4 regions of the Streptomyces sp. NBC_01498 genome follow, and region 1 is predicted to be linked to each of the others. Evidence: riboswitches for the same ligand, from Rfam matches in the RefSeq annotation. Region 1 holds a riboswitch; each other region holds the start of a gene.
What was found. Region 1 has a riboswitch for cyclic di-AMP ahead of OG875_RS16485 (M23 family metallopeptidase). Riboswitches for the same ligand answer to the same signal wherever they lie in the genome.
Positions count from the first base shown of each region.

Region 2: another riboswitch for cyclic di-AMP. It lies ahead of OG875_RS03000 (LysM peptidoglycan-binding domain-containing M23 family metallopeptidase); the one in region 1 lies ahead of OG875_RS16485 (M23 family metallopeptidase).
Region 3: another riboswitch for cyclic di-AMP. It lies ahead of OG875_RS05900 (LysM peptidoglycan-binding domain-containing protein); the one in region 1 lies ahead of OG875_RS16485 (M23 family metallopeptidase).
Region 4: another riboswitch for cyclic di-AMP. It lies ahead of OG875_RS28085 (C40 family peptidase); the one in region 1 lies ahead of OG875_RS16485 (M23 family metallopeptidase).

Region 1 covers NZ_CP109598.1:3,856,829-3,862,204, forward strand. The annotation lists gene OG875_RS16475 (MerR family transcriptional regulator) at 1-93, shown strand, start outside; gene OG875_RS16480 (PP2C family protein-serine/threonine phosphatase) at 859-2,037, shown strand; cyclic di-AMP (ydaO/yuaA leader) riboswitch at 2,313-2,467, shown strand; gene OG875_RS16485 (M23 family metallopeptidase) at 2,479-3,543, shown strand; gene OG875_RS16490 (PrsW family intramembrane metalloprotease) at 3,594-5,003, opposite strand; gene trmB (tRNA (guanosine(46)-N7)-methyltransferase TrmB) at 5,183-5,376, opposite strand, start outside.
Region 2 covers NZ_CP109598.1:792,387-797,762, reverse strand. The annotation lists gene OG875_RS03020 (aspartate aminotransferase family protein) at 1-1,119, shown strand, start outside; gene OG875_RS03015 (helix-turn-helix domain-containing protein) at 1,189-1,812, shown strand; gene OG875_RS03010 (DUF6126 family protein) at 2,015-2,173, shown strand; gene OG875_RS03005 (tyrosine-protein phosphatase) at 2,203-3,006, opposite strand; cyclic di-AMP (ydaO/yuaA leader) riboswitch at 3,428-3,588, shown strand; gene OG875_RS03000 (LysM peptidoglycan-binding domain-containing M23 family metallopeptidase) at 3,591-4,556, shown strand; gene OG875_RS02995 (STM4011 family radical SAM protein) at 4,721-5,376, opposite strand, start outside.
Region 3 covers NZ_CP109598.1:1,421,327-1,426,702, forward strand. The annotation lists gene OG875_RS05890 (SRPBCC family protein) at 1-762, shown strand, start outside; gene OG875_RS05895 (hypothetical protein) at 918-1,244, shown strand; gene OG875_RS05900 (LysM peptidoglycan-binding domain-containing protein) at 1,453-2,226, opposite strand; cyclic di-AMP (ydaO/yuaA leader) riboswitch at 2,231-2,393, opposite strand; gene OG875_RS05905 (right-handed parallel beta-helix repeat-containing protein) at 2,711-4,660, opposite strand; gene OG875_RS05910 (FAD-dependent oxidoreductase) at 4,957-5,376, shown strand, end outside.
Region 4 covers NZ_CP109598.1:6,576,184-6,581,559, reverse strand. The annotation lists gene OG875_RS28095 (ATP-dependent Clp protease proteolytic subunit) at 88-723, shown strand; gene OG875_RS28090 (hypothetical protein) at 731-1,039, shown strand; cyclic di-AMP (ydaO/yuaA leader) riboswitch at 1,377-1,548, shown strand; gene OG875_RS28085 (C40 family peptidase) at 1,552-2,022, shown strand; gene OG875_RS28080 (ATP-binding protein) at 2,092-2,526, opposite strand; gene OG875_RS28075 (8-amino-7-oxononanoate synthase) at 2,778-3,917, opposite strand; gene bioB (biotin synthase BioB) at 4,201-5,346, shown strand; gene OG875_RS28065 (adenosylmethionine--8-amino-7-oxononanoate transaminase) at 5,339-5,376, shown strand, end outside.

The sequences.
Region 1 (5,376 bases):
TTCGGCCGCAATTACGACACGCACGCGGAGGGCGCCGCCGTCCTCGTACGGGACGCGCTGACGGTGTACGCCGAGCGCCATCTGACCGACTGACGGGCGGTACCGGGCCTCGCGGGACGGTACGGGGCGCCGTACGGGGCCGTGCCGGGCTCCGTACGCGTCCGAGCGGGTCCGGGCCTGTCGATAGCCCGGTCGGTCGACGCGGCTGGCTTCCTGGCGCGTAAAGAGCCAGCCTGGGAGGAGCGCGGTACCGTCCGCAGCCGTCGGCGGACCGGGCAGGAGGCCACTGTGGGGCACCCGCGAGACAGTGGGGACGACGAGACGTCGGCCGAGAGCGGGCAGCGGGCCCGTTCCGCCGGGGGGAACGTCCGCCGTTCCGGGCTGTCGGCCAGGGTCCGGGGGCTGGGCGACAGAGCCCGGCGCGGATTCCGGCGCGCGGGCCCCGGTTCCGACCCGGGTCCTGAACCAGGTCCCGAACCGGGCTCCGGTCTCGCGGGCCGCGGCTCCGGTGCGGACCCGGGCCCCGGTCCCACTCCCGGCCCCGGTCCCGGCCCCGGCCCCGGTCCCGCCGGCACCGACCCCGACCCCGGCCGGGACCCGGGTCCCGCCCTCACCCCCGCCCCCACTCCGGGTCCCGCCCCCGCTCCCGCCCGCCGCACCCGCCTCCCCGGCGGCTCCTCGGAGCCCCGGCACGCGGGCCCCCGTTCCCCCGGCCCCCCTCCCTCCGGCGTCCGCGCGCCCGCCGCCACGCCCGCCGTCCGCCCCGTCGGATACCGTCCGTCGGGTTCCCGCCCGGCGAACCCCGTCCGGCCCGGTTTCGACCCGGAGGAGTTCCTCGGGGACAGCTCGCCCGCCGCCGTGAAGCACCCCCCGGGCTTCGGCCCAGACGACGCCCGCCCGCCCAGCCGGCGGCACGGCCGGCACGCCGCCCGGCGGGCGCATCCCGTCGTGGCGGTCCTGCCGTTCATGATCATCGCGTTCGGAGTCGTCCTCGACCAGGCGACCCCCGCCGCCTTCACCGCCGCCCCGTTCTTCGCCGCGGCCTCCCTGGTCGCCGCCCCGTTCTTCTCGTTCGCGCGCACCCTCGTCGTCGGCATCGTCTCGGTCGCCATCGTCCTCGGGCTGCACGTCTACAACGGCACGGCCGGCGGCCTGGAGACGATCACCGAATCGCTGACCGTCTTCACGGTCTCCGTCCTCGCGCTGGCCATCAACGGTGTCGTACGCCGCAGCGGCGAACGCCTGGCCTCGGCGCGGGTCATCGCGGAGGCGGCCCAGCGCGCCGTCCTGCCCACACCCGCGCCCAGAATCGGCGGGCTGCACGTCGCCGCGCGCTACGAGGCCGCCGAGGAGGGCGCCTTCATCGGAGGTGACCTGTTCGCCGTCCAGGACACGGAGTACGGGGTGCGGCTGGTGGTCGGTGACGTACGCGGCAAAGGCATGGGCGCCGTCGAGACCGTGGCCGTCGTCATCGGCGCGTTCCGCGAGGCCGCCGAGCAGGAGCCGACGCTCGAAGGGGTCGCGCGGCGGCTGGAGCGGGCGCTCGCGCGGGAGGGCACGCGGCGCGACGGCATCGACCTGTTCGAGGGGTTCACCACCGCCGTACTGGCCGAGATCCCGCACACCGACGGCATGGTCCGCGTGGTCAACCGCGGCCATCCGGAGCCGCTGCTGCTCGCCCCCGACGGGGTGCTGACTGTGCTGGACCCGACCGAACCGGCGCTGCCGCTCGGAATGGGCGAGCTGGGCACCTGGCCGGACCTCGCGGAGGAGGTCCCGTACCGGTCGGGGACGACGCTGCTCCTCTACACCGACGGGCTCACCGAGGCCCGTAACGCCGCGGGGGTCTTCTACGACCCGCGCCAGCGGCTCGCCGGGCGGGTCTTCCCCGGTCCGGACGAACTGCTGGAGGTGATCGTCGGGGACGTACGGGCGCACACCGGAGGCGGCCGTACGGACGACATGGCGCTGCTGGCGGTCTGCCGGCCCGTCGATCTGCTGCCGGAACGGAGCCCCGTGGAGCCCGTGGCGACCTGACATCGCCGCCTCGCCGGACGCGGCCGTCCCGCGCCCGGCACGCTCCGTAGTCGATATGCGCCGCTCCGCATAACATTTGACGCACCGTCAGTTCGAGTGGGCGATCGCACATTGCCCGAAGGACGATCAACTCGCCCGATTCCGCCTGCTTGTGTCCCGGTTGGTCCAGGCCGCAGCTGTGAACGATCACCTGGAACAGCTTGGAATAGGCCCCCGTCGTCTATTAACGTTCGATAACGCAGCGCGGTTGTCCCAGCCGTCGAAAGAGTCGGCGCCGTGCGCATGTGCCGAATTCCGTAAGGAAACCGGGGAACCACCAATTGGGGTGAATCGGGCGCCTCTTGCTGCCTTGTGCGGTGAAGAACGCCCGTAGGAGACCTTCCTGCTCCGAACCCGTCAGCTAACCCGGTAGGCGAGAAGGAAGGAAAGGAGAGCGCCCCCGTGGCGTCAAACAGCCCTGTCTCCGAGACCTCGGCCCGGCTCCACTTCGGCCCCGGAAGCCGGTTCGCCGGTACCGGTCCCGCCGACGGCGAGGTGAACGGAGAGCGGGAGGAATGGAATCCCACCGCGGAGACCGTCCGTCCCGTACGCGGCAAGCACCGTGTCGCCAAGCAGCGCAACGCTCTCGCCCGTAGCTCCACCGTCCTCGGCGTCGGTGTCATCGCCGCGGTCGGCGCCGGAGGCATCGCCTCCGCGCAGGACAAGCCTCCGGTCTCGATATCCCTGCCCGACGCCATCTCGGACAGCCTCCCCGACGCCAAGTCCCTTCCCGGTGTCGGGTCTTTCATGTCCGACGGCGACAGCGCCGCCGACGAGACCCCCTCCCCGCTCACCACCGCCGGGCTCACCGCCGCGGACGCCCAGCAGGGCGCCACGGACTCCGGCGAGGCGCTGCGCGCCCGCATCCTCCAGCAGGCCGAGCAGCAGCAGGCCGGTGCCGACGCCGCCCAGAAGGCGAGCGTGGAGGCCGCCGCCGCCGCCGAGGCGGCGGCGAAGGCCGAGCAGCAGCAGACCGACGCGGAGAAGGAAGCCGCCGAGAAGGCGCGCGAGGCGAAGGAGGCCGCCGAGCGCAAGGCCGAAGAGAAGCGCCTGGAGAAGCTGGCCGCCAGCTTCTCGCTCCCCACCTCCTCCTACACGCTGACCTCCACCTACGGCCAGACCGGCTCCATGTGGTCCTCCGGCCAGCACACGGGCCTGGACTTCGCGGCCCCCACGGGCACGCCCGCCAAGGCCGTCCACGGCGGCACCGTCCAGTCGGCCGGCTGGTCGGGGTCGTACGGCTACCGCGTGGTGCTGGAACTCGACGACGGTACGGAGATCTGGTACGCCCACCTGTCCTCGATGACCGTCGCCGCCGGGCAGAAGGTCACCACCGGCGAGACCATCGGCCGCGTGGGAGCCACCGGCAACGTCACGGGCCCGCACCTGCACCTGGAGGTCCACACCCCGGGCGGCAGCGGGATCGACCCGCTGAGCTGGCTGCGCAGCAAGGGCCTCAACCCCTGACGCGCACCTGACCGGCCGGGTGTCCGCCCGGACACCCGCCGGACAGTGCTCTAGCTCCGATACGGGTTGTAGCCGCCGTAGTCGATGTACGGCGGCGGTGACCACACCCGCCCCGTCGCCCGCGCCGCGTAAGCCAGCGCGGGCGACGCCGTTTCCCGGCGCTGCCACAGGTGGTGCAGCAACTCCCTCTCGCGCTCGGCGAAGTCCGCGCCCATCGTGCCCCGTCCCGCCCGGTGGCGCAGGAACGCCAGGGCCGTCGCGAACGACTGGTACTCGGCGACCGTACGTGCCGCCGAGGGGCCGTGGAGCCGTCCCGCCGCCTTGCGCGCCGTCGAGCGCGCCCGCATCGAGGACAGCGCGAGCGGTTCGGTCTCGCCGAGCCAGCCGGCCGCCGCGTAGGCGGGCAACTCGGCGGAGACCGTACGCAGTTCGCGCTGCCTGCTCCATATCGCCAGCCAGGTCAGCAGGGCGAACGCGGGCAGCATGAAGGCCCCGTACACCGCGAAGAACCCGTACGGGCCGAACAGCGTCGCGGAGGCGTTCCACAGCGCGTGTGTGCCCATGGCGAGCAGCAGGCCGACCGCCGGTGCCAGCCACCGGCGCACGGCCTGCCGGCGGGTGGCGAGCGCGGCGATGCCGAAGCCGATGCCGGTCAGGACCGTGAAGAGCGGATGCGCGAAGGGGGACATCAGGACACGTATGAAGAAGGTCGCGGCGGTCACGGCCCCGAGGCCGGGGCCGCCGGTCTGCTGGTCCTCGCCGAAGGCCTTGCCGAGGTAGAGGATGTTCTCGGTGAAGGCGAAGCCGGTCGCGGTGAAGCCCGCGACGACGACGCCGTCCACCAGACCGGTGAAGGACCGCCGCCGGAAGAGGAAGATCAGCAGGATCGCGGCGGCCTTCGCGCTCTCCTCCACGATCGGCGCGACCACCGTGGCGCCCAGGGACTCCGCGCCCGTGGGATCCGCCGTCGCGGTGGCTATCCACTGGGTCGCGAAGGAGTTCGCCGTGATCGCCACGAGGGCGGCGGCGCAGGCGCCCCAGGCGAAGGCGAACAGCAGATTCCGCCAGGGCCCCGGTTCCACCCGGTCCAGCCAGCGGAAGGCCGCCATCAGCAACGGCACGGGCAGGAGCGCCAGACCGAGGCCGACGAGGAAGCCGCGGGTGCCGGTCTGCTCCCGGACGAGGGAGAGGATCAGCAGGCCGCAGAGCGCGAGGACGATGACCACCGCGCCCGCGCGCACGAGCGGATGCCGCCAGAGGGCCCGGTGCGGCCGGTAGCGCCACCGGGAACGGTCCGGCACGGCGGCCCACAGGTCCCCGGGCTCCTGCCGCTCGAACCGCTCGAACTCCGGGACCGCGGGGTGCCCGTACCCGTACCCGGGCGCGGGCGTGTACGCGGCCGACTGCGCGGCGGCGGGCTCGTGCGGGGCCCAGGGGGCCGGTCGGGACGGTTCGGACATCTCATGACCATAACGAGCACCACTGACAACGCGCGACGGCGCCCGCCCCGGCCGGTGCCCGGCACGGACGTCGCGTGCTCCGGGCCCGGTTCCGGCCCTTCGTGCGCCAGGGGCCCGGCCCGGTCCGCCCACGGCTCGGCCTGCCCAAGATCCGGACTGCCCACGGCCCGGCCGGTCCGCTACCGCGCCGGTGGCGTGTCCGCGACGCGGCGGAAGAGCAGGTCCCGTACGCGATGCCCCTTGTCCAGGCCCTGGCCCTCGAAGCGTGTACGCGGCCGGGAGCCGGGGCGTGGCGCGTAGCCGCCGTCCGGCGCGGTGTTCTCGAACGCCGGGTGCGCGGTCAGCACGTCGAGCATCTGCTCGGCGTACGGCT
Region 2 (5,376 bases), 3.1 Mb from region 1:
CTCGCCGATCTCACCCGTTTCGACTGCCAGCCGCTGCCGGGCCTGCTCGCCGAGCGACTGCTCGCCCACAGCCCGCACCTGGACCGGGTCTTCTTCGGCAACAGCGGTACGGAAGCCGTCGAGACGGCCCTGAAGTTCGCCCGGTACGCCACCGGGAAGCCCAGGATTCTCTACTGCTCCCACGCCTTTCACGGCCTGACCACGGGCTCGCTCTCCGTCAACGGCGAGGCAGGGTTCCGCGACGGCTTCGCCCCGCTGCTCCCCGACACCGCCCTGGAGATGGGTGATCTCGACTCCCTGGAGCGGGAGTTGGCCCGAGGCGATGTGGCGGGCTTCGTGGTCGAACCGATCCAGGGCAAGGGCGTGCACGCCACGCCGCCCGGATTCCTGCGGGCCGCACAGGAGTTGCTGCACCGGCACGGGGCGCTCCTGATCGCCGACGAGGTGCAGAGCGGGCTCGGCAGGACCGGGGACTTCTACGCGTACCAGCACGAGGAAGGCGTCGAGCCGGACCTGGTGTGTGTGGCCAAGGCGCTCTCCGGCGGCTATGTGCCGGTCGGCGCGACCCTCGGCAAGGACTGGATCTTCAAGAAGGTCTACTCCTCGATGGACCGGGTCCTGGTCCACTCGGCCAGCTTCGGTTCCAACGCCCAGGCGATGGCGGCCGGTCTCGCGGTCCTGTCGGTGATCGAGGACGAGCGGCTCGTCGCCAACGCCGGGGCGACCGGTGATCTGCTGCGGTCACGGCTGGCCGCGCTGGTCGACCGGTACGAACTGCTGCGCGAGGTGCGCGGCCGGGGGCTGATGATCGGCATCGAGTTCGGGCGGCCCGCCTCGCTCGGGCTGCGGAGCCGCTGGACGATGCTCCAGGCGGCCCGGAAGGGGCTCTTCGCGCAGATGGTCGTGGTGCCGCTGCTCCAGAAGCACCGCATCCTCACCCAGGTCTCCGGGGACCGGCTGGAAGTGATCAAGCTGATTCCCCCGCTGAACGTCGGGGAGCGGGAGGTCGACCGCTTCGTGACGGCGTTCACGGCGGTGATGGACGACGCCCATCGCGGGGGTGGGCTGATGTGGGACTTCGGCCGGACGCTGATGAAGCAGGCCCTCGCCCAGCGCTGACAGACACCCGTTTCTTGCCTCCGAGGCAAGGAACTTGCCTCGGAGGAAAATTCCTGGCGGAATGGACCCATGAACCTTCCCGCCGACGCCCGCGAACCCGAGGCGGCAGAGGACCTGCCGGACGTCGCCCCGCGCCTGCGTGAGCTGCGGCGCGGCCGGAGCCTCACCCTGGAGGCCGCCGCCGCGAGAGCCGGGCTCTCCCCGGCCCATCTCTCCCGGCTGGAAACCGGGCGCAGGCAGCCCTCGCTGCCCATGCTGCTCGGTCTGGCCCGCGTCTACGGTACGACGGTCTCCGAGCTGCTCGGAGAGGTGCCGCCCGAGTCCGACCCCGTGATCCGCGCGGCGCGCGCGGAACCCGTGGAGGCCGACGGCTGGACGTACCGCCGGGCGGGCAGCGCCTCCGGCCGGGCCATGCAGCCCCTGCGGGTGACCGTGCCGTACGGGGCGCAGGGCGACCTCGTCCGGGTCCATCCCGGCGAGGAGTGGATCCATGTCCTGGAGGGCCGGCTGAGGCTGGGCCTCGGGGACGGCGTCCATGTCCTCGGCCCCGGTGACAGCGCCCACTTCGACTCGACCACACCGCACCGGCTCGCGGCGGCCGGCCCCGGCGGCGCCGAGCTGCTGTTCGTACACACCCTGCTGACCAGTCCCGTCGCCGAGCTGTGCCTGCCGGGCGGGGCCCACCGCCGCTGACCTGCGGTCAGCCACCACCGGACCGAGAGAGGCCGTCACCATGCCCGACACGTCACCGAAGCAGGAGCAGGAGCAGGAGCAGGAGCAGGAGCAGGACCTGGTCCAGGTCCAGGAGCGGCGAGGTCGGGAGCGGGCGCCGCTGTCCGAGGCGCCCGCACCGTCCGCCGCCTGCGACATGTCGGCCACGCCCGACTCACCCGTTATGTCTGACTCGTCCGCCGCGCCCGCTCCGTCCGTCATGGACGAGGAGCGCAATTTCCCCCGGGGTCTCGCCATCCGGCTCTTCGCCTACCTGGTCGCGGGCCATGTCCTGGCCGGCTTCCTCTATCTGCTCTTCGAGGCGGGCGCCAAAGGCCGGTAGGCCCTGTCCGGCGCCCGCCCGGGGCCGTACTACCCCTCGTCGACCAGGCGTGCCCGCAGCCGTTCGCGCCGCTCGTCCGTCAGCCCCAGCCCGTCCGCGAGGTAGCGGTCGATGCTGCCCCACGTCTCCTCCATCGTCGTGAACGCCGTTTCGAGATACACGGCACGCGCGTCGAAGAGGGGCGCCAGCAGTTCGAGCACCTCCGGCGACGTTCCCTCGGGCGACGGGTCGCCGCGGCGCACCAGATACCGGCGGGCCGGGGCGTTGGACTTCAGATAGTCGGCCTCGATCGCGTCCCGCTCCACGCCCACGGCGAGCAGCGACACCGCGACCGAGAGTCCGGCCCGGTCCTTGCCCGCCGCGCAGTGCATCAGCGCGGGCAGGCTCTCCTCCGCCAGCGCGTGCAGCACACGCCGGTGCTCGGCGGTGCGGTCCAGAATGATGGAACGGTACGAAGCGGTCATCCGGGACACCCCTTTGCCGTCCGCGAGGATGGACCGCAGCTGGTCGAGATCCCCGTGGCGGACCATCTTCCAGAACTCCGTGCCGTCGGCCGGGTCGGTGAGCGGGATGTTCACATTGCGTACGCCGGCCAGTTCGACGTCCAGGCCGTCGAGCTTCTGGTCGGCCGCGTTGCGGAAGTCGAAGATCGTATGCAGCCCCAGCGACGTGAGGAACGCTCTGTCCTCGGCGGTGGCATGGGCGAGGTGGCCGCTGCGGAAGAGCCGTCCGTACCGTACGCGCCGCCCGTCGACCGTGGGCAGACCGCCCACGTCGCGGAAGTTGCGTACCCCGGCCAGAACGGGCTCGGCCGACGGGATCTGCTGCGGCACCTCGTGCGTCACGTGAGCTCCTCCGCGTCTCCGGACGGCGCTGGTCGCCGACCTGTCGCGCTCCGACTTTACGACATGGGCACCCATCGAATAGTCGTACTAAAGGGTTTCTGGTCGTAATGCCGGATTGTGAGTAACACGCCCAGGAAGAAGGGGAGATGGAGGGAAATAGTCGTCCGTGGGTGAGCAGGATCTCATCCGTGACGGTGTGTGGCCGTGCCCGGCCGGGGGAGGCCGAGGGAATCGGTGCGACGCACGGAATTCACCGGTCCGTTTCCACGCAGGGTGACCGGTTCCGGCGGCCGGTATTCGCGGCACTGATTGCCGGAGCAAAGCAACGGGTTGTCCGCGCCGGTCCGCCCGGCTTAACGTCACCGCAATCCGAACGGACCGCCGAATCCTGCCGCCGTTCGGAATCCGCATCCATCCAGCACCCATTCACGTGTGGCAGGAGCGGGGGACCCAGGTAGTACGCCGTTCCGGAGAATCGGGACGGCTCGGGGTGAAGCCGCGTCAACGCGCGGCCGGGCATCTCCAGTCCGAACCCGACAGCTCACCTCGCAGGCGCCGGAGAGGAATTCGCCATGCCCGCAAAGGGTAAGCACCGCCGTCCGAGGAACAACCCGATAGTGCGTGGATTCGTCGTCGCCGGAACGGGCGGCGCGGCCCTCGCTATTCCGCTCGTGGGCGCCACGGGTGCCCACGCCGCCGAGCAGACCGGTGCCCCGTCGTCCGTCACCGCCGCGTCCGCCGCCTCCGTCGCGCACACGGCCGCCGCTCCCGCCGGGCAGCGGGCCGGGACCAAGCGCGGGTCCGTCTACACGGTGAAGCCGGGGGACTACCTCGCCAGAATCGCCCAGACGCACCACGTCCGGGGCGGCTGGCACACGCTCTACGAGGACAACCGCGAGGCCGTCGGCGACAACCCGTCGCTGATCCACCCGGGCCTCAAGCTCACCATCGGCGCCCAGGCCAAGGCGACGGCCGGGGGCCGTGCCGACGGCGCCGCGAAGAAGAAGGCCGCGCCCGCCAAGCCCGCCCCGGCGAAGCCCGCGCCCGCTCGGCCCGCCCCGAAGGCCGACACCGCCGCCGACACCGCCCCTGACACCACGGCCGCGCAGCCCGCCGCGCCGAGCGCCGCGTCCGGCTACACGGCCCCCGTCGACGGCGCCGCCATCACCACCCAGTACCGCGCGTCCGGCAGCAGTTGGGCCAGCGGCTACCACACCGGCGTCGACTTCGCGGTCGGCACCGGCACCACCGTCAAGGCGGTCGCCCCCGGCACCGTCGTCTCGGCGGGCTGGGCCGGGTCGTACGGCAACGAGGTCGTCATCCGGCACGACGACGGCCAGTACTCGCAGTACGGCCATCTCTCCTCGATCTCCGTGTCGGCGGGCCAGAGTGTCGGCGCCGGTGACCAGATCGGTCTCTCCGGTTCCACCGGCAATTCCACCGGTCCGCACCTGCACTTCGAGATCCGCACCGGCCCGGGATACGGCTCCGACGTCGACCCGCTGGCGTATCTGCGCGAGCACGGCGTTTCTCTCTGACGCCTTTCTCTCCCCGGTCCCGACCGCAATCGGATTCACCGGAATCGGCTCCGCCGCAATCGGATCCACCGGAATCAGCCGTCGGCCGGCACCCCCGTGTGCCGGCCGACGGCTGTTCGTCCTTTCCCGGTGGAAATAACTCCGGACCCGATGTCGCTCGCGCGTCACCGAACCACCGGGAAAGGAAGGGACATCGGCCCGGTCGGCGGCGCCGCCGGTATCCGTTCCAGGACGCCGCCCGCGAAGACGTCGTACAACGGCAGTGTCTCCAGATGGACATAGCCGATGTGGCAGTCGCACGTCGTGAGCGGGCAGGGGCGCGGCCGGAGAGCCTCACGGTAGGAACCGTCGTACAGATTGCCCAACTCGGCCGGGACGAAGTGGCACCGGCGGACCCTGCCCTCGCCGTCCACCGAGATCACCGACTCGCCCGTGCGGCAGGGCAGCCCCGCCGACGAGTGCGGGTGGCGGCTGAACGGGAACAGCGGGTCGAGCGCGGTCCACTCCGCCGCCTCCTCGTCCGAGTACCCGCGTCCCTCGGCCGCGTTGACCCACAGATACACCTGGCCGGGGAGGTCGGCGCGGAGTCGGCGCGCCTGGTCCAGATGGTCCGGGAAACCCACCACACCCACACTGAACCGGACTCCCCCGCCTTCCAGTTCACGGCACTTGGCGAGGAAACGGTCGTACGGTGTCTGGCCCGGGTGATACGTGCACCACAGGGCCACCTTCGCGGGGTCGGCCGCCTTCAGCCAGTCGACGCGGCAGCTCAGATTCGTCTGGATGGCGACCCGGGCGACCTGCGGCAGATGCGACAGCT
Region 3 (5,376 bases), 2.4 Mb from region 1:
GCGCAGCTGGCGCGGTGGTTCCCGTCGGAGGTGAGTGTGGAACTGCGGCCGGGCGGCGAGATCGGCTTCCACTTCCCCGGCGACCCCGGCCCCGGTCCGGCGATGACGGGGCGGGTCACCGACGCCGACGAACCGCGTCTCTTCGCCTTCACCTGGGGCGAGGACCATCTGCGCTGGGAGATCGCGCCGGACGGGGCGAACGGCTCGGTGCTCACGCTCGTCCACACCTTCGGCGACCGGTTCGGCGCGGCGAGCTTCGCGTCCGGCTGGCAGGTGTGTGTCACCGCGCTGGCCCAGGTGCTGGCCGGCGGGCCCGTCGATGCCGCGCGGGACACGAGCGGCGCGCTGCACGAGGCGTATCTGGCGCGGTTCGGCGAGTTGACGCGGGGAGGGGTGGAGGAGACGGCGGAGGGCGGTACGCGCCTCCGGCTGGAGCGTCAGCTCGTACGGCCCGCCGGGGCGGTGTGGGACCGGCTGACCGGTGGCGCCGAGCCGTCGGCGGGCGGGCCGGTGCCCCCGGGCTTCACCGTGGGCACGGTCCCGGCGGGGCCGGTCACGGAGGTCAGGACGTCGGAACTCCTCGCGTACGCCTGGTGTGCCGGGGGCGAGGTCCGCTGGGAGCTGGGCGCCGGGACCGGGCACGGGCCCCGGCTGGTCCTCACCCAGACCGGGCCGCGCGACGGTTTCGACGCGGCGGAAGCGCTGGCGGCGTGGCGGGCGCGGGTGGCGGAACTGGCGGCGGAACTGGCCGGGGCGCCGTAACGACCAAGGCACCTGGCAGCGGAGCCGTCACGGCTGTTCATCACTCCATCGAGTGATGGTCACCGGGAAAAATCTCCCTCGGTCACTAATGTGATGCGGATCTACGCACCGAGAGACGGGGGATGTCCGTGTCCGATCCGATGAGCGTCCCGGCCATGACGGGGGCCGGGACCGTCGTGGCCGCGATGGCCACCCCCGCCTGGGAGGGGACGCGGGAGCGGGTCGTGGACGTGTTCCGGCGGCGGGACGTACAGCGCGCGGCCGTCATGGACGCGCAGTTGCGCGCCGACGCCGAGCTGGTCCAGGGGGCGGGTGACGACATGGAGGGCGTGCGCGACGATCTCGTACGCCCCTGGTCGCGTCGGCTCGCCGCGCTGCTGCGGGACCACCCCGAGGCCGCCGGGGATCTGCGTGCCCTGGTGGACGAGGCCGCCGCCGCGCGCCGTACGGAGCGGAGTGGGGCGCGGCAGGTCACCGCGTAGGCGGGTGGAGTGCGGGCGTGGACGGCCCGTGTGCGCGACCGGCCGGTGATCCGACGACGCGTCAACCGGGCGGCGGGGTACGGCGAACGGCACTGCCGGGCACGGGGGGCCCGGCAGTGCCGTCGGTCGAGCGGCGCCGGTCAGGGGGCACCGCTCACGAGGACGCCGCTCACGAGGGCGCCGGTGGGAGCCGGTGTGGGGGCGCCGGTCAGTACGGGCCGTTGACGTTGTCGATCGAGCCGTAGCGGTCGGCCGCGTAGTTGCACGCGGCGGTGATGTTGGCGACCGGGTCGTACGGGTCGGTCGACGTGCCGGACACGTGGTACGCCTGGAACGTCGGGTCGATGACCTGGAGCAGGCCCTTCGACGGGGTGCCGGCGGCGGCGTTGGAGTCCCAGTTGTTGATGGCCCGGGGGTTGCCGGAGGACTCGCGGATGATGTTGCGGTGGATGCCGTCGTACGAGCCGGGTATGCCGTGCTGCGCCATGACGTCCAGCGCTTCCCGGATCCAGCCGTCGAGGTCGTTGGTGTAGCTCTTGGCGACCGTCTCGATGGCGTCGGTGGTGGCCGCCGGGGTGTTCCCGGTCGCGGAGGACGTGCCGCTCGGGGCCTTGGGGGCCTTGGGGGCGGATACGGGCTTGCCCGAGAGCTTCAGCTTGAGGCCGGGGTGGATCAGCGACGGGTTGTCGCCGATGGCGGGCCGGTTGGTCTTGTACAGGGCCTTCCAGCCGCCGCTCACCGAACGGTCGCGCGCGATCTTGGACAGCGACTCGCCCTTGACCACGACGTGGATCACCCGGTGCGAGGCGGCGTGGACCGCCGCCGGGGCCGCCGTGATGTGCTGCGGCGCGGGCGTGGCGCCCGCCGTCGTGGCGGTGATCAGGGGCAGTGCGAGAGCGGCGCCGCCCGTGCCGAGGGCGACGAGCCGGCGGGCGAGCGGACTGGTGCGGGAATTGCGGCGGTGCTTACCCTCTGCGGGCATGACGAAGTCCTCTCCGTCGCCTGCGAGGTGAGCTGTCGGGTTCGGGCGGGAGTTGCCCGGCCGCGCGAGTGGCGCGGCTTCACCCCGAGCCGGTCCGGAGTTTTCCGGATCGGCGACTTACCTGGGTCCCCCGCTCCTGCCGTACGTGAAGTGGGTGGATGCGGTTTCCGGACGGCGGCAGGATTCGGCGTTCCGCCCGGAATGACGAGAACGTAAGCGAGAACATCCGGGCGAAACAAGTCCTGAATTCACGGCGTCATGCCATTCATGCGTCCGCCGGGCGGAAATTGGAATTCCCGCCCGGCGGTTCATCGCCCAACTTTCCTTTCCCACGCGGACGGTGGGCGGCCGGGCCGTTCGCACACTCGGCCGCGCTTGTGACGGACATCACGGCATTTCAGCGCAACCATGCGACCCCTCCCACCCAGAAAGGGACAAGTCATCCGCTGAATACCCATAACGCCCTATCCGCAAAGCGGACAAATTACCGCTTTCCACCGGCCGTGGATGAGGAGGAGTTCCGCCCGGCGGCGGGCCCGCCGGTGATCACGAAGCTGGATCCCGGCTCGATCAGGACGTCTCCCTCGGCCGAGTCGGTGATCGTCACGCCGGTCAGCGTCGCGCTGCCGCGGGCGCCGCCCATCGCCAGGATTCCGGCGCCGTTGTTGGACTTGGCGATGGTCACGCCGCTGATCTCGACGTCCGGCACAGCACCACCGCCGTTCTTGAACTGGATGCCGTCGTAGGTGGAGTCGAGGATCTCGGTGTCCCTGATCTTCACCCCGGTGATGTCCCGGCTCGCCGGGAAGAGGGTGATGGCGCCGAACTCCTGGTCCTCGTTCCAGAAGGCACCGCCCGTGCGGTGCAGGGCGTTCCCGGTGAGCAGGGTCTCGCCGGAGAACGGCAGCGGATCGTGGTCGGTCGCCAGCATGATGCCCGGGTAATTGGCCGTGTCGGCGATCAGGTTGTTCCGCACGGTGTTTCCGTAACCGCCGTAGATCGCGACTCCGTTGGCCCGCCAGGGCAGCTGAACGGTGTTGTCGGAGAACACGTTGTCGTGGGCGACGTCCACGGCCGGGTCCTTCACGTACTGATTGGCCCAGACGGCGAGCGAATCGTCACCGGTGGTGCGGAAGGACGAGTTGTCCACCGTCGAATTCCGCGTTCCGTTGGTGAAGTTGATCCCGTCCGCATAGGTGTTGCGGATACGCATTCCGCTGAATTCAAGACCGTCGGCCGGGCCCCAGAGCGCGGGGATGTTGGCGTAGTCGCGGCCGACCCAGACACCCACGTTGGCGTGTTCGATCCACACGTTGGATATCTTGGTGTTCTTGCCGAAGCGCCCGTTGAGGCCGACTCCGCCCTCGGCTCCCCCGCCGCCCCGGATACGGCCGGAGCCGAAGATGGCGAGGTCGGATATCTGGGTGTTGTCGTCGATGTCGAAGCCGAAGTTGCCCTCGTGCGGGTGGTTGATGCCGCCCGCGTTCTGCGGCTCGGTCAGCGTGTAGAGCTGGGAGTGCCACATGCCCGCGCCCCGGACGGAGACGTTCTTGATGCCGATCTGGTTGAACTGCCCCTGGTTGTCGGGGTCGTCGGTCAGGATCTTCTGTTCCTGACGCCACTGGCCCGGCGGGATCCAGACACAGGGGATGTCGCCGTTCTGGTCGGCGGTGACCGCGTCCTGGAGTGCCTCGGTGTCGTCGCCGCCGTCGTCGGGGACCGCTCCGTACTCGGTGATCGAGACGCACTCGGCCGGCTTGGCGGCCGGGGGCGCGACCTCTTCCAGGTCGATCAGGTCCACGATGTAGAAGGGCGCCGTGTCGTCGGCGTCTCGCTGGAGCTTGAACGTGGTGCCCGCCGGATACGTCGTGGACAGCAGCGAGTTGGCCTCGTCGAACAGTCTGCGGGCGTCCGCCTGGGGCGTGTTGGTCAGCGACTCGGGGTCGTCCGTGTCGCCGTACAGCCAGCTGTGCCTGGACGACAGGTCCAGTTTCTGCACGAAGACGCCGTCGGCGTAGAGGCTGATCGTGGCGTCGATGCCGCCGCCGCCCGGGGCGTCGGGGATCGAGTTGCGCACCACGATCGAGTTCGCGGCGTTGGTGGAGGTGAACTCCACGAACTGGCCCTCGCCGTCGAGCCGTACCGACGCGCGGCCGGACGACTCGCTGGCGAAGTTGGTGTGCCCGAAGGTGCGTTCCGGGTCCGCCTCCAGCAACGTGCCGTCGTAGTCGCCGGCTTCGGCCTCGTACTCGGTGTACGGGAGGGCGGCTCCGCGCGCGGCGGACGGGCGTGCCGAGGTGGCGGCGGACGGCGCGGACGCCTCGGGCGCGTCGGCGGGGGTGGCGGCGGACGCCGCGGGCAGGAGCCCGACGACCAGCAGTCCGGTCATGGACATGCCAGCGATGAGGCGTCGTCGGAGGTACTTCGACTTCATGGGGTCCTCTGTTTCGGTGGGGTCGACAGAGTGAGGGACGCCGGTCCGTGGTGGGGGTGGACGGGCGACTGCGCGGATCGATCGGGGCGGACAAACAGGATGGAACGCCCGCTGCGATCCGTCCTGATCTTGCAAGGCAACCGCAATTAATTGAGCTTCGCCGTTCGAGTCCTGCGATCAGGCAGTGAGAGTTTTCAAGCATGTCACCGGTTTGTCAACAGCCCGCGCCAGAGAGCGACCGGGCGGACCGGCGCCCGCACCCCGCGTCCCGCGCCGCCACGAGTGATGATGGAACTATGGCGAATCCGACAATCCTCACCGTCGACGACGATCCCGCCGTGTCGCGGGCCGTCGCCCGCGACATCCGCCGCCACTACGGGGAGAGCTACCGCGTCGTGCGCGCGGTGTCGGGCGACGAGGCCCTGGAGGCCCTGCGGGAGATCAAGCTGCGCGGGGACCAGCTCGCGATCATGCTCGCGGACTACCGGATGCCCCGGATGAACGGCCTGGAGTTCCTCGAAGCCGCCATGGACCTCTTCCCGCTCGCCCGCCGGGTGCTGCTCACCGCGTACGCGGACACCGAGGCCGCGATCGACGCCATCAACGTCGTGGACCTCGACCACTACCTGCTCAAGCCGTGGAGCCCCCCGGAGCAGAACCTCTACCCGGTGATCGACTCGCTCCTGGAACTGTGGCTGGCCACCCCCGACCCGGTC
Region 4 (5,376 bases), 2.7 Mb from region 1:
CCATCTTACGACCTGTACGTCCTGTACATTTTTTACGGACGGACGACCGGGACACGTCCGGCATCCGCGTCCGAGGAGAGGTACGCCATGAACCGCCCCGCCGCCCGCCACGTCCTGCCGGAGTTCACCGAGCGGACCAGCACCGGAACCCGCTCCCTCGACCCGTACTCCAAGCTCTTCGAGGGGCGGATCATCTTCCTCGGCACCCCGCTGGACGACACGGCGGCCAACGATGTGGTCGTCCAGCTGCTGAATCTCGAATACACCGCCCCGGACCAGGACATCGCGCTCTACATCAACTCCCCCGGCGGCCCGCTGAGCGCCATGACGGCCGTCTACGACACGATGCGGGTCGTCGGCTGCGACGTGTCGACCACCTGCCTCGGACAGGCCGCGTCGACCGCCGCCGTGCTGCTCGCCGCCGGCGCCCCGGGCAAGCGGATGGCGCTCCCCGGCGCGCGCGTGGTCCTCCAGCAGCCGGGAATCGAGGAGCCCGTACGCGGCCAGCCGTCCGACCTCGCCCTCCACGCGGAGGAGTTGCTGCGGCTGCGCGCCCTGATGGCGGGGGCCCTGGTACGGCACACCGGGCAGAGCGCCGAGCGGATCGACGCCGACATCGACCGGGACACGGTCTTCGACGCGGCGGGCGCCGTCGCGTACGGGCTGGTGGACGAGGTCACGCGGGACCGCAGGGCCTCCCTCGGCCTCAACACCCCCGGGTGAACGGCCGATGCCGACACCGGAACCGCCGCCGCTGCCCGCCCTGACCCGCGCCGAGGGCGATGTCGTCGACACCTACCTCCGGGTCGTGGACCTGGTCGGCCGGATCAACCCCGCGCGCACGGACGACACGTACGGCGCGCTGCGCGCCGCCCAGGCGCTGGTGGCGGGCGCCGCCGCCCTGCGTGACGCGCTGGCGCTGATGCACGCGCGGGGCGAGACGGAGCTGCACACGGCGACCCTGGACCGTACGCTCCGGGCACTCGACGGGGAGCGCAGGGCCCGGCGCGTCACCATGCCGCCCGGAACGGTGACTTGACGCGAACCTGCTGAGGACACGCGCCGGGCGGGCCCCTCCGCGCGGCGCGCGGCTGCCCGTTCGGCGTACCGACCCGCCCGGCGCGATCCGGACGGCGACTTGCGGCCCGGAATCCGCCGTCCGGCGGCAACCCCCCACGACACCGCAGGTACGGCGTGCGACCGGCCCTCTCCCGCGTTCACCGGATCGGGCGCATCTACACAAATAGGTCAAGCGTGACGAGAATCACATATCGTCGTTTCAACTCGGAAATGTGCTGAGGCCGCGTCAAGATCCGTCTGACGACAAGCCCCCGCCACCTCGGCGGGGCGGTCCGGGTGGACGCCGAGTCCTGCCGCCGCTCCGGATGCCTGGTCGACACGAGTGGATCGGCAGGAGTGGAGGACCCGGGCAGTTCGGGGCGGTCCGACCATGGACGGCTCCTCGGGGTGAAGTCGCAGCCGCGACCGGACATCTTCGCCTGTCCGAACCCGACAGGTCATCCTTCACAGGCGGCTGACGAAGGGTTGCGCATGTCCGCGCAGACACATGTCCCGTCGCTGCTCTCCCGGGCCGGTACCGCCTCGGTCCTCCTCGCCGCCGTCGGCGGCGCGATGCTGGCGCCCGCCGCCGTGCCCGAGGCCCACGCCCTGCCCGCCGCCTCCAAGGCGCTGAACGTGGCCGCTTCCAAGAAGGGCTCCCCGTACAAGTACGGGGCGACCGGCCCGCACCGGTTCGACTGTTCGGGCCTGACGCAGTTCTCGTACAAGAAGGCCGGCAAGAAGCTGCCGCGCACGGCGCAGCAGCAGTACAACAAGACCCGCCGGGTCTCCGCCTCCGGCCGCAAAAAGGGTGACCTGGTGTTCTTCCACTACAGAGGCAGCGTCTACCACGTGGGGATCTACGCCGGGAAGGGCAGGATCTGGCATTCCCCGAAGACCGGTCAGGTGGTGCGGCTGGAGCGCATCTGGTCCAAGGGCGTGCGGTACGGCCGGGTCCGGTGACGACCGCCGCCGCCACCCGGCCACCGCCGCCGTCCGCCCGCGGCGGCGCCCCGTCGCCGCCGGGTCCGCTCAGTCCCGGGTCCGGGGCGACGGCCAGGGCAGGGTGACCCAGACCGTCTTGCCGCCGTCCTCGGTGGGTGTGATGACCAGTCCGCCGCCGTACTCGGCGGTCAGCGACCGGACGATGACCATGCCGCGGCCGTGGTCCTGCCGGCCGTCGGCCGGGAGCCGGCGCGGCCACCGGGGGTGGCTGTCGGTGACGCCGAGGCGCAGCCACTCGTCGCGCTCCAGCCGGAGGTCGACCGTGAAGACCGGCGACCTGCCGAAGGTGTGCTGCACGGCGTTGGTCGCGAGTTCCGAGAGGATGAGGCGAACCGTTTCGGCGGTGTCGGAGCCGTCCGGCAGCCCCCACTCGGCGAGCACACGCGCGACATGTCCGCGCGCCTGGCGTACCGAAACCGGATCGCTCGGCAGGGTGACGGATGCTTCCTGATGGTCTGCCATGGCGACGCTGCCCCTTCCCACCGGGACGCAGACCGGCCTATGGCTGATGCCCGCGGGTACGTCCCCGGATTGCGCTGCGCGCCACACTGCCATCAACGGCGGCCCCGGGAGGGGTGATCCGCCGGGATTTGACCCCCTCTGTCGCTCTAAGCGGTGAACTCTGCGACGAGAGACCGGATGTGAACACGCTCAAGTTCCGGGTGTCCGCGGCCGAGAGGGGAGGCGCCCGCGTGGTGGCGTGCGCCGGGCGGTCAGCGGGCGTGCGCCCGTGCGTCGGCGGGGGCGGTCGCGACGATCGTGGCCAGCGCCTCCCCGATCTGCGCGTCCGTCAGGTCGGCGCGGGCGGTGAGCCTGATGCGGGAGATCCCGTCGGGCACCGACGGCGGCCGGAAGCAGCCCACCACCAGCCCGGCCGCCCGGCAGTCGGCGGCCCAGCGCACCGCCGCGCCGGGTGAGGGGGCCCGTACGGAGACGACGGCGGCGTCCGGGCGTACGGCGGTCAGCCCCGCCGCGGTCAGCCCCCGGTGCAGCGCGTGCGCGACGGCGCGGGCCCGCACCGCCAGCGACGGGTCCTCGCGCAGCAGCCGCAGACTCGCCAGCGCGGCGCCGGCCGAGGCGGGCGCGAGTCCGGTGTCGAAGATGAACGACCGTGCCGTGTTGACCAGTTGGTCGATCACCCGCGCCGGGCCGAGCACCGCGCCGCCCTGACTGCCCAGCGCCTTGGAGAGCGTGAGGGTGGCCACGGTGCCCGGATCGCCCGCGAGGCCCGCCGCGTGCACGGCGCCGCGCCCGCCCTCGCCGAGCACGCCGAGTCCGTGCGCGTCGTCCACGAGCAGCGCGGCGCCCCGGGTACGGCACACCTCGGCGAGCCGGGCGAGCGGCGCCGCGTCGCCGTCCACCGAGAACACCGAGTCGCTGACGGCCAGGGCCCGGACGCCCGGGTGCGCTTCGAGGGTCTTGTCCACGGCCGGGGGGTCCGCGTGCGGGACGACCACGGTCTCGGCGCGGGAGAGCCGGCAACCGTCCACGATGGAGGCGTGGTTGGCGGCGTCCGACACGACGAGCGAGCCGCGCGCGGTCAGTGCGGTGAGGGCGGCGAGGTTCGCGGCGTATCCGGACGACAGGACGAGCGCCGCCTCGAAACCGCAGAAGTCGGCCAGTTCACGCTCCAGTTCGGTGTGGAGCGCGGTCGTTCCGGTGACGAGCCGGGAGCCGGTGGCGCCCGCGCCCCAGCGGTGTGCCGCGTCGGCCGCCGCGCGTGTCGTCACCGGGTGGTGGGTGAGGCCGAGGTAGTCGTTGCTCGCCAGGTCCAGGAGGGCGGAACCGGCGGCGCGGGGCCGCAGGGTGCGGACGAGTCCGGACCGCTCGCGCCTTTGCGCCTCGTCGTCGATCCAGCCGAACGGGTCCGGTGGCGTGGACGACGCGGACGGGTCGCCGGGCGCGGAGCGCTCGGGCGGCGCGGGCCGCTCGCCCGGCACGGACGCCTCGCGCTGCGCCGACGGCTCGGAAGAGGGCACGGCTCGGGTCCTTCCGCTCGGGTCCTGGTGTCGACGGCCCACCGACCCTAACCGCACGTCGGCGCGGTCCGGGTGTGGTCATCCACACACCGGGACGGGGGCGTCTTGTGGGATTCATTCTTGGCCCGGGACCGCGCCGTAGGACAGGATCGGCGCCATGGACCTGCTGAACACACTGGTGGACAAGGGCCTTCGGCGCGAGGCGCCGTCGCGCGAGGAGGCGCTCGCCGTACTGGCGACGTCCGACGACGAGCTGCTCGACGTGGTGGCCGCGGCCGGAAAGGTGCGCCGCCAGTGGTTCGGGCGGCGGGTCAAGCTGAACTACCTGGTCAACCTGAAGTCCGGGCTCTGCCCCGAGGACTGCTCCTACTGCTCGCAGCGGCTGGGGTCCAAGGCCGAGATCCTCAAGTACACCTGGCTCAAGCCCGACGAGGCGACGAAGGCGGCGGCGGCCGGGGTGGCGGGCGGCGCGAAGCGGGTCTGTCTGGTGGCGAGCGGCCGGGGCCCGACGGACCGGGACATCGACCGGGTCTCGCGGACGATCGGCGCGATCAAGGAACAGGACCCGGAGGTCGAGGTCTGCGCCTGTCTGGGGCTGCTCTCGGACGGTCAGGCGGAGCGGCTGAAGGAGGCCGGCGCCGACGCGTACAACCACAACCTCAACACCTCCGAGGCCACCTACGGCGACATCACCACCACCCACACCTACGCGGACCGGGTGGAGACCGTCCGGCACGCGCGGGGCGCGGGCCTGTCGGCCTGTTCGGGGCTGATCGCGGGCATGGGCGAGAGCGACGCCGACCTGGTGGACGTGGTGTTCGCGCTGCGGGAGCTGGACCCGGACTCGGTGCCGGTCAACTTCCTGATCCCGTTCGAGGGCACGCCGCTGGCCGGGGAGTGGAACCTGACGCCGCAGCGGGCGCTGCGCATCCTGGCGATGGTGCGGTTCGTCTGCCCCGACGTGGAGGTGCGGCTCGCGGGCGGGCGCGAGGTGCATCTGCGGTCGATGCAGCCGCTGGCGCTGCACCTGGTCAACTCGATCTTCCTCGGCGACTACCTCACCAGTGAGGGCCAGGAGGGCAAGGCGGACCTGGAGATGATCGCGGACGCCGGTTTCGAGGTAGAGGGCGCGGGCACGCGGACGCTGCCCGCGCACCGGAGCGACGGATGCGCGAGCGCGTGCGGCCCGGCGGAGGCCGACGAGGAGCAGCCGGCCGACCGGGCGGAGAGCGGCGGGGCCCGTACGGATCTGGTGACCGTACGGCGCCGGGGAGCCGGGACGGATCTGGCGCCCAATGCCTGACACCCGGGCGGCGGACCCGTCCGGCCTGTC